Regions from separate parts of the Herbaspirillum sp. GW821-FHT09A12 genome, predicted to be linked through region 1. Evidence: predicted binding sites of a transcription regulator. Region 1 holds the regulator's gene; the other holds the start of a gene.
The links. Region 1 encodes sigma-54, which starts transcription at its own class of promoters, with help from an activator protein. Its sites were predicted from a motif close to TGGCANGNAANCTGCTTT; they were not measured.
Positions count from the first base shown of each region.

Region 1 (7,922 bases):
GCACCCGGTGCACCACGCGGCGCAGCGGTATGCCCAGCATCACCAGCGCATGCGAGGCCAGCATCAGGCTGCCTTCGAGCGACTCCGGCACGACCTCGGTGGCGCCGGCGGCGAGCAGCTTGTCGAGGTCGGCATCGTCGTAGCTGCGCACGATCACCGGCAGCTCCGGCGCCAGTTCGGCCGCATGGTGCAGCACCTTCAGGGCCGACGGCGTGCTGGCGTAAGTCACCACCAGCGCCGCGGCGCGGTGGATGCCGGCCGCCACCAGGCTCTCGCGCCGGGCGGCGTCGCCGTAGGAGACATTGGCGCCGCCGCTGCGGGCATCCTGCACCAGCTCCGGGTCCATCTCCAGCGCGTGGTAGGTGATGCCCTCCTCCTCCAGCAGGCGCGCCAGGCTTTGCCCGCTGCGGCCGAAACCGGCGATGATCACGTGCTTCTGCGCGTTCATGGTGCGCGTGGCCAATTGGGTCAGCGCCAGCGATTGCAGCATCCATTCATTGGCCGACAGCTTCATCACGATGGCGTCGGACTTGGCCAGGATGAACGGCGCGGCCAGCATGGACAGCACCATCGAGGCCAGGATCACCTGGATCAGCAAGGGATCGATCAGCTTCAGGCCGCCGGCCTGGTTCAACAGCACGAAGCCGAACTCCCCCGCCTGCGCCAGCGCCAGCCCGGTGCGCAAGGCGACGCCGGTGCTGGAACCGAACAGGCGCGCCAGCGCCGCGATCAGGCCGAATTTCAACAGCACCGGCCCGATCAGCAAGAGCAGCACCAGGAACCAGTGCTCGATCAGCGTATGCACGTTGAGCAGCATGCCGATGGTGATGAAGAACAGGCCCAGCAGCACGTCGCGGAAGGACTTGATGTCTTCCTCCACCTGGTGCTTGAACTCGGTCTCGGAAATGAGCATGCCGGCGATGAACGCGCCCAGCGCCAGCGACAGCCCCGCCTTCTCGGTAATCCAGGCCGCCCCCAGCGTGATCAGCAGCAGGTTGAGCATGAACAGCTCCTGCGAGCGGCGCTTGACCACCACCTTGAACCAGCTGCGCATGAGCTTGTGGCCGAAGAACAGCAGCAGGGCCAGCACCACCATCGCCTTGGCCACCGCCCAGCCCAGCGTCACCATCAGGTTGCCGGAATCCTTGGCCAGCGCCGGCACCACGATCAGGAGCGGCACCAGCGCCAGATCCTGGAACAGCAGCACGCCGAGGATGCGGCGGCCGTGTTCGGTCTCCAGCTCCAGCCTTTCGGTGAGCAGCTTGGAGACGATGGCGGTGGAAGACATGGTGAGCGCGCCGCCCAGGGCGAACGCGGCCTGCCAGCTGATGGAGGTGAGCTGCGGCAGGAAATAGGCGACCGCCCAGCCGAACACCATGGTCACGGCGATGGTGGCAGTCACCTGCGCCATGCCCAGGCCGAACACGATGTGGCGCATCGCCGAGAGCTTGTTGAGCGAGAACTCCAGCCCGATGGAAAACATCAGGAACACCACCCCGAACTCGGCCAGCGCGTGGGTGGTTTCATTGTCTTCGGCGAAACCCAGGCCATGCGGCCCGATCACGATGCCGACCACCAGGTACCCCAGCATCGGCGGCAGATGCATCATGCGGAAAGCCACCACCCCGAGCACGGCAGCGGCGAGCAGGAATAAAGTCAGTTCCAGTCCAGAAAACATGTGTGGATGATTCGCTTGTTAGATCTTATATGGGCTGAACTATGCGAACCGGCTAAGCGAGAAACATGCCCGGTAGCGTCTCCCTACGCCTCCCCGCACCGCCATGCGCATTCGCGGCGCGGCGCACAATACAAACCCCACCAAGTCGGTGCAGGCATTCATGCAAACGATCCCGGCAGCGGCGGAAACAGGCATGTCATCATGGCAATTTTCAGCGTTGCCGACCGTTCCGCCGGCGCAGCAAATCTGGCATATTGGCGCTTGCCAGACCGGTTAGCCGGGTGTTGCGCACCTGCTGCAACGCAACCGCAATGGCGGCGCGCTTGCCGTCATTGCATCCCCTCCTTACATCTGGCAAGTTTTTTGCTTTGCTAATTCGTTTATACTTCGGTTATGAGTGTAACCGATGATAAATCCACGCCCGCATCTTTTTCGACCGAGGACGCACGGCGCGCCATCGCGCTGGCGCGCCAGACCTTGCAGATCGAAGCCGATGCCATCCTGGCGCTGAAAAACCGCCTGTCCGACGACAGTTCCGAACCGCTTGCCCGCGCCGTGCATCTGTTGCTTGGCTGCCAGGGCCGCGCGGTCGTGTCCGGCATCGGCAAGTCCGGCCATATCGGCCGCAAGATCGCTGCCACACTGGCCTCCACCGGCACCCCGGCGCTCTTCATGCATCCGGCCGAAGCCGCCCACGGCGACCTCGGCATGGTTACCCCCAAAGACGTCTTCATTGCCATCTCGAACTCGGGTGAAACCGCCGAGCTGCTGGCCATCGTGCCGATCGTCAAGCGCATGGGGGCAGTGATCATCGCCATGACCGGCAACGATGCATCCAGCCTGGCCGAGCTGGCCGCCGTCCACCTCAACGTGGGCGTCGACCAGGAAGCCTGTACCCTGAACCTGGCGCCGACGGCCAGCACCACCGCCACGCTGGCCATGGGCGACGCCCTGGCGGTGTCGCTGCTGGATGCGCGCGGCTTCATGGAAGAAGACTTCGCGCGCTCCCATCCGGGCGGCGCCCTGGGCCGCCGCCTGCTGACCCATGTGCGCGACGTCATGCGCAGCGGCGACGCCATCCCCGCCGTGCGGCCGGATGTCTCGCTGTCGGAAGCGCTGATGGAGATCACGCGCAAGGGCATGGCCATGACCGCCGTGGTCGACGAACATTTCCGCCCGATCGGCGTGTTCACCGACGGCGACTTGCGCCGCCTGCTGGAACGCGGACAGGATTTCAGCCGGTTCGCCATCGCCGACGTCATGCACGCCAATCCGCGCACCGTCAACCAGGACCAGCTGGCGGTGGACGCCGTGCAATTGATGGAAGAATTCCGCATCAACCAGTTGCTGGTGACCGATGCGCAAGGCGTGCTGACCGGCGCGCTGCACATCCATGACCTGACCCGCGCCAAGGTGATCTGATGACGCCAGCCTTCGCCAGCGCCTTGGCGCCCGCCATCCTCGCCAAGGCCGCCGCCACGCGGCTGATGATCTTCGACGTCGACGGCGTGCTGACCGACGGCGGGCTGTTCTACGGCGAAGACGGCGAATCGGTGAAACGCTTCAATGCGCTGGACGGCCACGGCATCAAGATGATGCAGCAGTTCGGCGTGGCCGCCGCGATCATCACCGCGCGCCAATCGCCTTTCGTACTGCGCCGGGCCAACGACCTGGGCATCGCCCACGTCTTCCAGGGCGCCCATGACAAGCGGCTGGCATTCCAGGAGCTATTGCAGCACACCGGCCTGCAGGCCGCGGACTGCGGCTATCTGGGCGACGACATCATCGACCTGCCGGTGCTGACCAGGGTCGGCTTCAAGGCTTGCGTGGCCAACGGGCACCGTGAAGTCAAATCGCGTTGCGACTATGTGACGGCCGCCACCGGCGGCAACGGCGCCGTGCGCGAAGTGTGCGACCTGGTGCTGGCCGCGCAGGGCAACTACGAGGCGGCGCTGGCGCCGTATCTGGCATGAGCAACCGCAGCGGCGAGCGCGCGGCGCAACGCATCCGCCTGGGCGTGCTCCTGGTGGTGCTGATCGCGCTCGCGCTGGGCAGCTTCTGGGTGCTGCAAACGCTGCGCAACAGCGGCGACCAGCAGCCCTACGTCCGTCCGACCGGCAAACCCGACTACTACCTGGAAAACTTCAACTACGTGAAACTGGGCCCGACCGGGCTGCCGCGCTACGACATATCGGGCACCAGAATGGTCCACTTCCCGACTGACGATTCCTTCGAAATCACCAAGCCGGTGGTACACAGCCTGGACAAGGAAAAGCCGCCGATGGAGCTGTATTCCGACACCGCGCGCGTGACCGACGACCAGACCAAGATCCACATGTACGGCAACGCCAACGCCACGCGCGGCGGCGCCAACGGCGCGGCCCCGATGCACCTGGTCTCCGAATACCTGTTGCTGCTGCCGGACGACGAAATCGTCAAGACCGACAAACCGGTGGCAATGACGATGGGCACCACCAGACTGAACGGCGTGGGGATGATCGCCAACAATGCCACGCAGGAAGTGCAGTTGCTGGGCAACGTGCGCGGCTACTACGAACCGACACAAAAGAAACGCTGAGCCAAGACTCAACCTGACAGGAACTTATGAAACGCTCACTCTTATTGCCCTGGTTGCTGCTGCTCGCCATCTGCGGTGCGGCGCGCGCGGAAAAGGCCGACTCGACCAAGCCCACCAACATCGAAGCCGACCAGATGGTCTACGACGACGTGCGCCAGGTAAAGACCTTCACCGGCAACGTGGTGCTCACACGCGGCACGCTGCTGATCAAGGCCGGCCGCGTGGTGCTGACCACCGACCAGTACGGTTATGAATATGCGGTGCTGTATGCGGCGCCGGGTTCGCTGGCCAGCTTCCGCCAGAAGCGCGACGGCGGCCCCGACCTGTGGATCGAAGGCCAGGCCGAGCGCATCGAGTATTCCGAGCAGACCGAGATCTCCAAACTGTTCAACCGCGCGCACATCCAACGCATGGACGGCAAGCGCATTACCGACGAGGTCAACGGCGAGTTCATCTCCTACGACAGCCGCGCCGAATTCTATTCGGTCAACAATACCGCTTCGGGTGAAAGCAAGCCGGGCGCGGGCCGGATCACCGCGGTGATCCAGCCCAAGAATCCGCCTGTCCAGCCGGCGCCGTCAACGCAGCCGGCCCAACCCGGAAAGGACCAGTAACATGGTGAGCTCGCTGGTGGTCCGCGGACTGAAGAAAAGCTATGGCGCGCGCCAGGTGGTGCGCGACGTGTCGATGGAAGTGCAGAGCGGCGAAGTGGTCGGCCTGCTGGGGCCCAACGGCGCCGGCAAGACCACCTCGTTCTACATGATCGTCGGCCTGGTGCCGTCCGACGGCGGCGAAATCGACCTGGATGGCGCGGCCATCTCAAGCCTGCCGATCCACAAGCGCGCCACGCTGGGCCTGTCCTACCTGCCGCAGGAAGCCTCGGTATTTCGCAAGCTGACGGTGGAAGACAATATCCGCGCCGTGCTCGAGCTGCGCCAGGAAAACGGCAAGCCGCTCTCGCGCGACGAAATCGAAGGCCGCCTCAACAACCTGCTGCATGAACTGCAGATCGAGAAGCTGCGCGACAGCCAGGCGCTCTCGCTGTCGGGCGGCGAACGGCGCCGCGTCGAAATCGCGCGCGCGCTGGCGACCGATCCGCGCTTCGTGCTGCTGGACGAGCCGTTCGCCGGCATCGACCCGATCGCCGTGATCGAGATCCAGCGCATCGTGCGCTTCCTCAAGGAACGCGGCATCGGCGTGCTGATCACCGACCACAACGTGCGCGAGACGCTGGGCATCTGCGACCGCGCCTACATCATCAACCAGGGAACGGTGCTGGCCAGCGGCAGCCCGGACGACATCATCGCCAACGAATCGGTGCGGCGCGTCTACCTGGGCGAACATTTCCGCATGTGAGCGCCCTGCGCCAGGCCACGCCAGCGCAGCGCACGACATGCAACGCACGACAAAGCAGCACGTAACAAGCCGGCCACGCGGCGCCTGAAAGCCAGATGAAACAGTCCCTCCAGTTACGCACATCGCAGCACCTTGCATTGACGCCGCAATTGCAGCAGTCGATCAGGCTGCTGCAATTGTCTACCCTGGAACTGCATCAGGAACTGGAACAGATCCTGTCCGACAACCCGCTGCTCGAGCGGCTTGACGACGCGCTCGACAATTCGGTGCGGCTGCTGGCCGACGGCGCCCTCTCCGCCTCGCCCTCCAGCGGCGTGGCCGACAGCGCCGGCGAAAGCGGCGCCGAGGCCCCCGCGCCCGCAAGCGACGGCGAATCCAGCCTCGACTACCAGGACAACACGCCTGAGGGCAGCGTCAGCGGCGAATCCGAATGGAGTTTCGACGATGTCGCGCGCAACGGCAAATCATCCGACGATGAGGATGCGCGGCCGCAACTGGAAGCGCACCAGACCACGCTGCGCGAACACCTGGTGGAACAGATCCGCGTCACCGCCCGCACGCTGCGCGACCGCGCGCTGCTGGAGCTGCTGGCCGATACGCTGGACGACAACGGCTACCTGGACGAGCCGCTGGAAGATATCCTGTCGCACCTGCCCGAAGAGCTGGGAATCGATCTTGAAGAGCTGTCGATCGCGCTCAAGCTGCTGCAAAGCCTTGACCCGGCCGGCGTCGGCGCGCGCAGTCCCAGCGAATGCCTGGCGCTGCAGATCCGCCGGCTGCCCGGCGTGCCTTTCGTCACGCGCAAGCTGGCGCTGAAGATCGTCGAGGATTACCTGCCGCTGTTCGCCCAGCGCGACTTCAACAAGATCAAGAAGGCGCTCGACTGCGACGACGAAGACCTGCGCGAAGCCCAGGCCGTCATCCGCCAATGCCGGCCGCACCCGGGCGCCGAATTCGCCCGCGACGCCTCCGACTATGTGGTGCCGGACGTGATTGTCAAACAAACAAAGAACGGCTGGCAGGTCACGCTCAACCATGACGTGATGCCCAAGCTGCGCGTGAACGCGATGTATGCGAGTGCGCTCAAGCAATCCAAAGGCGAAGTTTCACTCACATCGCAGCTGCAGGAAGCGAAGTGGCTGATCAAGAATATGCGCCAGCGCTTCGATACGATTTTGCGAGTTGCACAAGCTATTGTCGAACGTCAAAGAAACTTCTTTTCACATGGCGCAGTTGCCATGCGCCCCCTTGTGCTGCGCGAAATTGCTGATACACTGGGTCTACACGAGAGCACTATCTCGCGTGTGACAACTCAGAAATACATGCTCACGCCACACGGCATGTTCGAGTTGAAATACTTCTTCGGTAGCCATGTCGCGACCGAAACCGGAGGTGAAGCCTCCTCCACCGCGATACGGGCACTGATCAAACAACTGATAGGAGCCGAAAACCCGCAGACCCCATTATCCGACAGCAAGATTGCGGATATGCTGGCAGAACAAGGCATGGTGGTCGCGCGACGGACTGTCGCAAAATACCGCGAAGTGCTGAAGATTCCACCAGTCAATCTCCGCAAATCCCTCTGAGTTTTTCCTCGGTTTTTCTGTAGTACTTGCAGCCGTCGCTGTGTTCAGGCAAGCATTCATGCCCTCAGACACAAACGCTGTACTCTCTCCAGGCGTATGGATGAGATGCACGAACCTCCAGTGACTTCACGATAGGAGTGTTGTATGAATCTGACCATTAGTGGACACCACCTCGAACTGACCCCCGCCATCCGGGAATACGTGCAAAGCAAGCTGGCACGAATCAAGCGCCATTTCGACAATGTGATCGACATCAGCGTCATCCTGAGCGTAGATAAACTGACAGAAAAAGAAAAAAGACAGAAGGCGGAAATCAACGTCCATATCAAGGGGAAGGATTTGCATGCGGAAAGTATCGCCCACGATCTCTACGCGGCCATTGATGCATTGATCGACAAGCTCGATCGCCAGGTCATCAAGCACAAGGATCGTCTGCAAAACCATCATTCGATGGCCAAGAGGCTGCCGGAAGACAGCGTTTCGGGCGCGGCGGCAAGTGCAAGCGCAAGTGCATAGCGGATAATGATCCGCCAACGACGGGGTCGTACCAGGCCCCGTCAATGAGGAAAGGGCGCGAAAGCGCCCTTTTTCATTTCCGCCGGCTTTCTTGCCCACGGGAACGTCCCGATGGAAATGGCCGCCGGGAAACATTGCAAATAATTCAAATGATTTACGCGGCCGGGCACAACATGGGCGCCTTCCGCAACCATGTTTCAAACGCGGA
Region 1 covers NZ_JBWKPR010000007.1:166,596-174,517, reverse strand. Annotated here, with positions in the region: gene AC07N6_RS16525 (cation:proton antiporter domain-containing protein) at 1-1,678, opposite strand, end outside; gene AC07N6_RS16520 (KpsF/GutQ family sugar-phosphate isomerase) at 2,072-3,100, shown strand; gene AC07N6_RS16515 (KdsC family phosphatase) at 3,100-3,651, shown strand; gene lptC (LPS export ABC transporter periplasmic protein LptC) at 3,648-4,256, shown strand; gene lptA (lipopolysaccharide transport periplasmic protein LptA) at 4,283-4,870, shown strand; gene lptB (LPS export ABC transporter ATP-binding protein) at 4,872-5,612, shown strand; gene AC07N6_RS16495 (RNA polymerase factor sigma-54) at 5,708-7,198, shown strand; gene hpf (ribosome hibernation-promoting factor, HPF/YfiA family) at 7,343-7,714, shown strand.

Region 2 (7,922 bases), on a different contig from region 1:
GCATCGGCACGCGAATCAGTTCGCCGTGGGTAGCCGGGTTCAGCCCCAGGTCGGATTCGCGAATGGCCTTTTCCACTGCGCCCACCATTTTCTTTTCGTACGGCTGCACGCCAATGGTGCGGGCATCGATCAGGGTCAGGTTGGCCACTTGCGACAGGCCGGTCGGGCTGCCGTAGTAGTCCACCATCACCTGGTCCAACAAGCCGGTATGGGCGCGGCCGGTGCGAACCTTGGCCAGGTTGGCCCTCAAGGTCTCGATCGACTTGCTCATCTTCTGTTCACTGTTCTTCTTGACCTCAGCGACACTCATGCTGCTCTCCTAATTTGATGCAATAACTTATCTTGAATGCAAATGCCCAATGCGGGGGCATTGTAAACGGGAATGCCGGCGCGTGGCCGGTTTGCTTGCCGCCGGCGCATGGAACCCATTCAGGTTCTCAGACGTGCACCAGCGTACCTTCGTCCTCGCCCATCACGACGCGCTTGAGGGCGCCCGGCTTGATGATCGAAAACACCTTGATCGGCAACTTCTGGTCGCGGCACAGCGCGAATGCCGTGGCATCCATCACCTGCAGGTGCTTGGCGATGGCCTCGTCGAACGAGATCGAGGCATAGCGGGTGGCCGACGGGTCCTTCTTCGGGTCGGCGGTGTAGACGCCGTCCACCTTGGTGGCCTTGAGCACGATCTGGGCGCCGATTTCCGAGCCGCGCAACGCAGCCGCGGTGTCGGTGGTGAAGAAAGGGTTGCCGGTGCCGGCGGCGAACACCACCACCTTGCCCTCTTCCAGGTATTGCAGCGCCTTCGGGCGCACGTAGGGCTCGACCACCTGTTCGATGCCGATGGCCGACATCACGCGGGCCGTCAGGCCGGCCTGACGCATGGCGTCGGCCAGGGCCAGCGAATTCATGACGGTGGCCAGCATGCCCATGTAGTCGGCGGTCGCGCGGTCCATCCCTTGCGCGCCCGGCGCCACGCCGCGGAAGATGTTGCCGCCGCCGATGACGATGGCCAGCTCGATACCCAGTTTGCTGATTTCTGCCACATCCGCGACCATGCGTTCGATGGTCGCACGATTGATACCGTAGGCGTCGTCGCCCATCAGTGCTTCGCCGGAAAGTTTGAGGAGTACGCGCTTATAAGCAGGTGTTGTCATTGCAGGGCTCCGTGTTCTATCCGATTTGAATTATTGCTTGTTGATTGGCCTGCTTTTTTTCGCCTGGGCGGGATGGCGCGTTCCCGCCGCGAAAAACCGCGGACACTTGCATGCCGGTACTGCTGCGCCAGTTTTTCCTACAATCGATCAACGCCTATTGCCGCCTTGCCTGGTGGATGGATCAGCCAAAGCCATGACAATAGATGCCGCCCACCCCAAAAGTTCCGGCCGGGCTTAAAAAAACGGGCCTCTCGGCCCGCTTTCTTTTACAACGCTTACTGGGCTTGTTTCGCCGCAGCCACTTGCGCTGCCACTTCGGCAGCGAAATCGTCCTGCTTCTTCTCAATGCCTTCGCCCACCACGTACATCACAAAGGACTTCACGGTGGAGTTCGCGGCCTTGAGCATCTGCTCGACGCTTTGCTTGTCGTTCTTCACGAAAGCCTGGTTGAACAGCGACACTTCCTTCAGGTACTTTTGCACCGAACCTTCGACCATCTTGGCGGCGATGTCGGCCGGCTTGCCGGATTCAGCAGCCTTCAGGGAGGCAACCGAACGCTCCTTCTCGATCAGGTCGGCCGGAACTTGCTCGGACGACAAGGCCACCGGCTTCATGGCGGCGATGTGCATTGCCACATCCTTGCCGACTTGCAGGTCGGCGCCGTCGAACTCGACGACCACGCCGATACGGGTGCCGTGCAGGTAGGACACCAGCTTGGCAGCCGACTCAAAGCGCTGGAAGCGGCGGAACGACATGTTTTCGCCGATGCGGCCGATCAGTTCGGTACGCAGTTCTTCCAGGGTCTTGCCGTCAGGCAGCTTGCAGGCGCCCAGGGCGGCCACGTCGGCCGGGTTCTGCTCGGCGACCAGCTTGGCAGCTGCTTCAGCCAGGCCGATGAATTCTTCGTTCTTGGTCACGAAGTCGGTTTCGCAGTTGACTTCGATCAGGGCGCCGACATTGCCGTTGATGTAGGTCGCGACCACGCCTTCGGCGGTGATGCGCGAGGAAGCCTTGGAGGCCTTGCTGCCCAGCTTGACGCGCAGGAGCTCTTCAGCCTTGACCAGATCGCCGTTGGCTTCGGTCAGTGCCTTCTTGCATTCCATCATCGGCGCGTCGGTCTTTGCGCGCAGTTCGCCCACCATTGCTGCGGTAATTGCCGCCATACTATTTCTCCTGACTTGATGGCGCGCTGCCCGAGGCAACGCGCCTTGATCCAACATTAGCTCGAAAATCGACTCAAAAAAAAGGGGCCACTGCGCGTATCGCTGTCACCCCTTTTTGTACTGCACCAGCGAAAGCGGAATTACGCCTGTTCACTGACCTCGACGAACTCGTCGCCCTTGACGGCTTCGACCACTTCGTTGACGGCATTGGCACGGCCTTCCAGCACGGCGTCAGCCACACCGCGGGCGTACAGCGCGATCGCCTTGGCGGAGTCGTCATTGCCCGGGATGACGTAGGTCACGCCTTCTGGCGAGTGGTTGGTATCGACCACGCCGATGACCGGGATGCCCAGCTTGGCGGCTTCGGTGATGGCGCCCTTGTGGTAGCCGACGTCGATCACGAAGATCGCGTCAGGGATGCCGCCCATATCCTTGATGCCGCCGATGGACTTCTCCAGCTTTTCCTTTTCGCGGCTGAACAGCAGCGCTTCCTTCTTCGACAGCTTCTCGACCGAACCGTCTTCGATGGCAGCTTCCATGTCCTTCAGGCGCTTGATCGAGGTCTTGATGGTCTTGAAGTTGGTCAGCATGCCGCCCAACCAGCGCTGGTCGACGTAAGGCACGCCGGCGCGTTGCGCTTCGGCAGCCAGGATTTCGCGCGCCTGGCGCTTGGTGCCGACAAACAGGATGGTGCCGCGATTGGCCGACAGTTGACGCACGTACTTTTGCGCCTCCTGGTACATGCCCAGGGTCTTTTCCAGGTTGACGATGTGAATCTTGTTGCGATGACCGAAAATGAACGGGGCCATCTTGGGGTTCCAGAAGCGGGTTTGGTGGCCGAAGTGGACACCGGCTTCCAGCATTTCACGCATGGTAACGGACATGAATTTCTCCAGGGTTAGGTCTGGAATCCGCTCGGTCATCCGGCTCATGCAGCCAGACACCCTTTGGCGAACGGATTCGCGTTTCAAAAATACATTTCAATAAGGCAACATGCAGCTTACGCCAATCACATTGCCCTCCAACCTGATTTCAGGTTAGCCCGAGATTGTACTTAACTACGCCATTTTATTCAAGCATCACTTCAACATGGCATACCTGCCTGCCGACGCGCCGGCAGCCTCTCGACTATAATCCCTACTTGACGATTTTCCTGCGAATTACGATACAACATGGGCAACATCACCATCAAGACCGCTGAAGACATCGAAGGCATGCGCGTGGCCGGCCGCCTGGCCGCCGAAGTACTGGACTACATCGCCCCCTTCGTGAAACCCGGCGTGACCACCGGCGAAATCGATCGCCTGTGCCACGAGTACATGACAAATGTGCAAGACACCATCCCGGCCCCGCTCAACTATTGCCCGCCCGGCTACACGCCCTACCCCAAGGCCATTTGCACCTCGCTGAACGACGTGATCTGCCACGGCATCCCGGGCGACAAGGTGATGAAGAACGGCGACGTGCTCAATATCGACATCACGGTCATCAAGAACGGCTACCACGGCGACACCAGCCGCATGTTCTACCTGGGCGAACCGTCCATCCTGGCGCGCCGCCTGACCGACATCACCTATGAATGCATGTGGCTGGGCATTTCCAAGATCAGGCCGGGCGCGCACCTGGGCGACATCGGCCACGTCATCCAGCAGCATGCCGAAAAGGCCGGTTACAGCGTGGTGCGCGAATTCTGCGGCCACGGCATCGGCAAGGTGTTCCATGAAGAACCGCAAGTGCTGCACTATGGCCGCCCCGGCACGCTGGAAAAGTTGCAGGCCGGCATGATTTTCACCGTCGAGCCGATGATCAACGCCGGCCGCCGCGAAATCCGCGAAATGGGTGACGGCTGGACCATCAAGACCAAGGATCGCAGCCTGTCGGCGCAGTGGGAACATACGGTGCTGGTCACCGAGACCGGTTTTGAGGTGCTGACGGTTTCGCCCGGCATGCCGGCGCCGCCCGCCTTCATCCAGAACCTGGCGACGGCGCCCGCCTAACCCTTTATCCAACCGGCTGCCACCTCCGGCGGAAATGACGATGAGCGACAATTTGGCCATCGCCATTTCCGCCGCAGCGTTTCAGGATCAACCGCGGCATTTCGCGCGCCTGCGGGGTATTCGGCATGAAACCTGCTAAGGAAAGCGAGCCGCATGGGGATGCGGCCCATAGGCCGCCAGCAAGCGGACAACCCTCCGCCAACCACAACACCAAGCCGATGCCGACACTAGCCGTCACGCTCAAAAAACATCTCAAGGCTGCGCGCCAGCAAGCTATCGATGCCTTCCAGTCCAACCACAAGACGGAACAGTTGCTGACCCAACTGCGCCGCAATGTCGACGAAGCGCTCACGCAGGCCTGGACCGAACTGGGAATGCCGGCCGACGCCGCCCTGGTGGCAGTCGGCGGCTATGGCCGCGGCGAACTGTTCCCGCATTCGGACGTGGACGTGCTGATCCTGCTGGCCAGGGCGGCCGAAGGCGCGGAAAAAGAGAAACTGGAATCGCTGGTGCAACTGTTCTGGGATATCGGCCTGGAAATCGGCCACAGCATCCGCACCATCGATGAATGCATGGACGAGTCGGCCGCCGACATCACGGTGCAGACCAGCCTGCTGGAAGCGCGCCTGGTCACCGGCAGCCGCAAGCTGTTCAAGCAACTGCAGGAGCGCTACCAGGCCGCGCTCGATCCGCTGGCATTTTTTCAGGCCAAGACGCTGGAAATGCGCCAGCGCCACGTCAAGTACGAAGATACCCCCTACAGCCTGGAACCCAATTGCAAGGAAAGTCCCGGCGGCCTGCGCGATCTGCAGGTGATCCTGTGGGTGGCCAAGGCGGCCGGACTGGGCGACTCCTGGAGCAAGCTGGCCGAACACGGCATGCTGACGGCCACCGAAGCGCGCCAGTTGCGCCAGAAGGAGCGCGCCTTCAAGGACATCCGCATCCGCCTGCACATCTACACCAACCGCCGCGAAGACCGCCTGGTGTTCGACATCCAGACGCCGATTGCCGAAAGCTTCGGCTTCAAGACCACCGACACCCGCCGCGCCAGCGAATACCTGATGCAGCGCTACTACTGGGCCGCCAAGGCGGTGACCCAGCTCAACACCATCCTGCTGCAAAACATCGAGGCTCACCTGTTCCCGCAGCAGGTCGTGCCCAAGCGCATCAACGACCGCTTCAACGAGGTCAACGGCTTCCTCGATATCGCGCACGAAGACGTATTCGAAAAGACCCCCTCGGCCATGCTGGAAGTGTTCCTGGTGCTGGCCGAGCATCCCGAACTCAAGGACATGTCGGCGCGCACCATGCGCGCGCTGTGGCACGCCCGCTTCAAGATCGACAACGCCTTTCGCAACGATCCGGAAAACCACCGGCTCTTCATGCAGATCATCCAGGGCAAGCGCGGCATCATGCACGCGCTGCGCCGCATGAACGCCACCAGCGTGCTGGGGCGTTATTTGCCGAACTTCCGCCATATCGTCGGCCAGATGCAGCACGACCTGTTCCACGTCTACACGGTGGACCAACACATCCTGATGGTGGTGCGCAACGTGCGCCGCTTCACCATGAGCGAACACGCCCACGAATACCCGTTCTGCAGCCAACTGATCGCCAACTTCGCCCAGCACTGGGTACTGTACGTGGCGGCGCTGTTCCACGACATCGCCAAGGGCCGCGGCGGCGACCACTCCAAGCTGGGCATGGCCGACGCCCGCCAGTTCTGCGAGCAGCATGGCATTTCCGAGGAAAACACCGAACTGATCGTGTTCCTGGTCGAACAGCACCTGGCCATGTCGCATGTGGCGCAAAAACAGGACTTGTCGGACCCCGACGTGATTTCGCAATTCGCCCAGATGGTCAAGGACGAGCGCCACCTGACCGCGCTCTACCTGCTGACCGTGGCCGACATCCGCGGCACCAGCCCCAAGGTATGGAACGCCTGGAAAGGCAAGCTGCTGGAAGACCTGTACCGCATGACGCTGCGCGTGCTGGGCGGCGAAGCGCCCTCGGCCGACCGCGAACTGAAGAACACCCAGCAGGAAGCCATCAAGACGCTGCGCCTGTACGGCCTGCCGGCCGACGCCCACGAGAAGTTCTGGAAGCAGTTGGATGTGGCCTATTTCCTGCGCCACGACGCCTCCGACATCGCCTGGCAGACCCGCTGCTTCTACGACAAGATCGACACCGACGTGCCGCTGGTGCGCTGCCGCCTGGCCCCCATCGGCGAAGGCGTGCAGGTCGCGGTCTACACGCCCGACCGCCCCGACCTGTTCGCCCGCATCTGCAGCTATTTCGATGAGAAGAACTTCAGCATCTTCGACGCCAAGATCCACACCACCCAGAGCAACTACGCGCTGGACGCCTTCCTGATCAATGCGCCGGTATTCGCCAGGAACTATCGCGACATCATCAACCTGATCGAGCACGAACTGGGCGAGCTGCTGAAGTCGGACGCGCCGTTGCCGGCGCCGTCGAAGGCGCGCCTGTCGCGGCTGTCGCGCACCTTCCCGGTCAACCCGGCGGTCGACCTGCGCCCCGACGAGCGCGGGCAGTACTACCTGCTGTCGGTCTCGGCCAACGACCGCGCCGGGCTGCTGTACTCGATCTCCAACGTGCTGGCCAAGTACAAGATCAACCTGCACACCGCCAAGGTGATGACCCTGGGCGAACGGGTGGAAGACGTGTTCCTGATCGACGGCCCGGGGCTGAACCAGCCGCGCAACCAGATCATGCTGGAAACCGAGCTGCTCAAGACCCTGCGCATCTGAGCCGCTCCGGCATCATCGTCATCGGCCGGCGCCCAGCCTTGGCGCGCCGGCTCCCAGGCCGTACAATCTCACCCTCGCCGCCCGCCGGCATCTTTACGCATTTGCAAGGCCCTTCATGACCGAACCCGTCCGCCTCTCCAAACGCATGTCCGAACTCGGCCTGTGCTCGCGCCGCGAAGCCGACGAGTGGATAGAAAAAGGCTGGGTGCGCGTGGACGGCGTGGTGGTATCGGTGCTCGGCAGCAAGGTGCTGCCGCACCAGAAGGTCACCGTGGAACGCCAGGCCAGCGCCGAGCAATCCCAGCGCGTGACCATCCTGATCAACAAACCCATGGGCTATGTCAGCGGCCAGGCCGAGGACGGCTACAAACCGGCGGTAGTGCTGGTCAATGCCGAATCGCGCTGGCAGGAAGACACGGCCGAGATGCAGTTCCATCCCAAGCAATTGCGCAGCCTGGTGCCGGCCGGACGCCTGGATATCGATTCGGTGGGCCTGCTGGTGCTGACCCAGGACGGGCGCATTGCCAAACACCTGATCGGCGAGGATTCCGCAGTCGACAAGGAATACCTGGTGCGCGTGAAGTACACGCGTCCCGGCAAGCTGCCGGAGCATGACCTCAAACGCCTGAACCACGGCCTGATCATGGATGGCAAGCCGCTCAAGCCGGCCAAGGTGGAATGGCAGAACGAAGACCAGTTGCGCTTCGTCCTGCGCGAAGGCAAGAAGCGCCAGATCCGCCGCATGTGCGACATGGTGGGACTGAAGGTGATCGGCCTGAAGCGCGTGCGCATCGGCGGCGTCAAGCTGGGCGAGCTGCCCACCGGGCAATGGCGCTA
Region 2 covers NZ_JBWKPR010000002.1:798,667-806,588, forward strand. Annotated here, with positions in the region: gene frr (ribosome recycling factor) at 1-310, opposite strand, end outside; gene pyrH (UMP kinase) at 438-1,154, opposite strand; gene tsf (translation elongation factor Ts) at 1,430-2,317, opposite strand; gene rpsB (30S ribosomal protein S2) at 2,458-3,201, opposite strand; gene map (type I methionyl aminopeptidase) at 3,490-4,314, shown strand; gene AC07N6_RS08655 ([protein-PII] uridylyltransferase) at 4,533-7,085, shown strand; gene AC07N6_RS08660 (pseudouridine synthase) at 7,201-7,922, shown strand, end outside.
Region 2: AC07N6_RS08655 ([protein-PII] uridylyltransferase) is a predicted target of sigma-54. The motif match lies at 4,436-4,453, and genes of this name have one in related genera.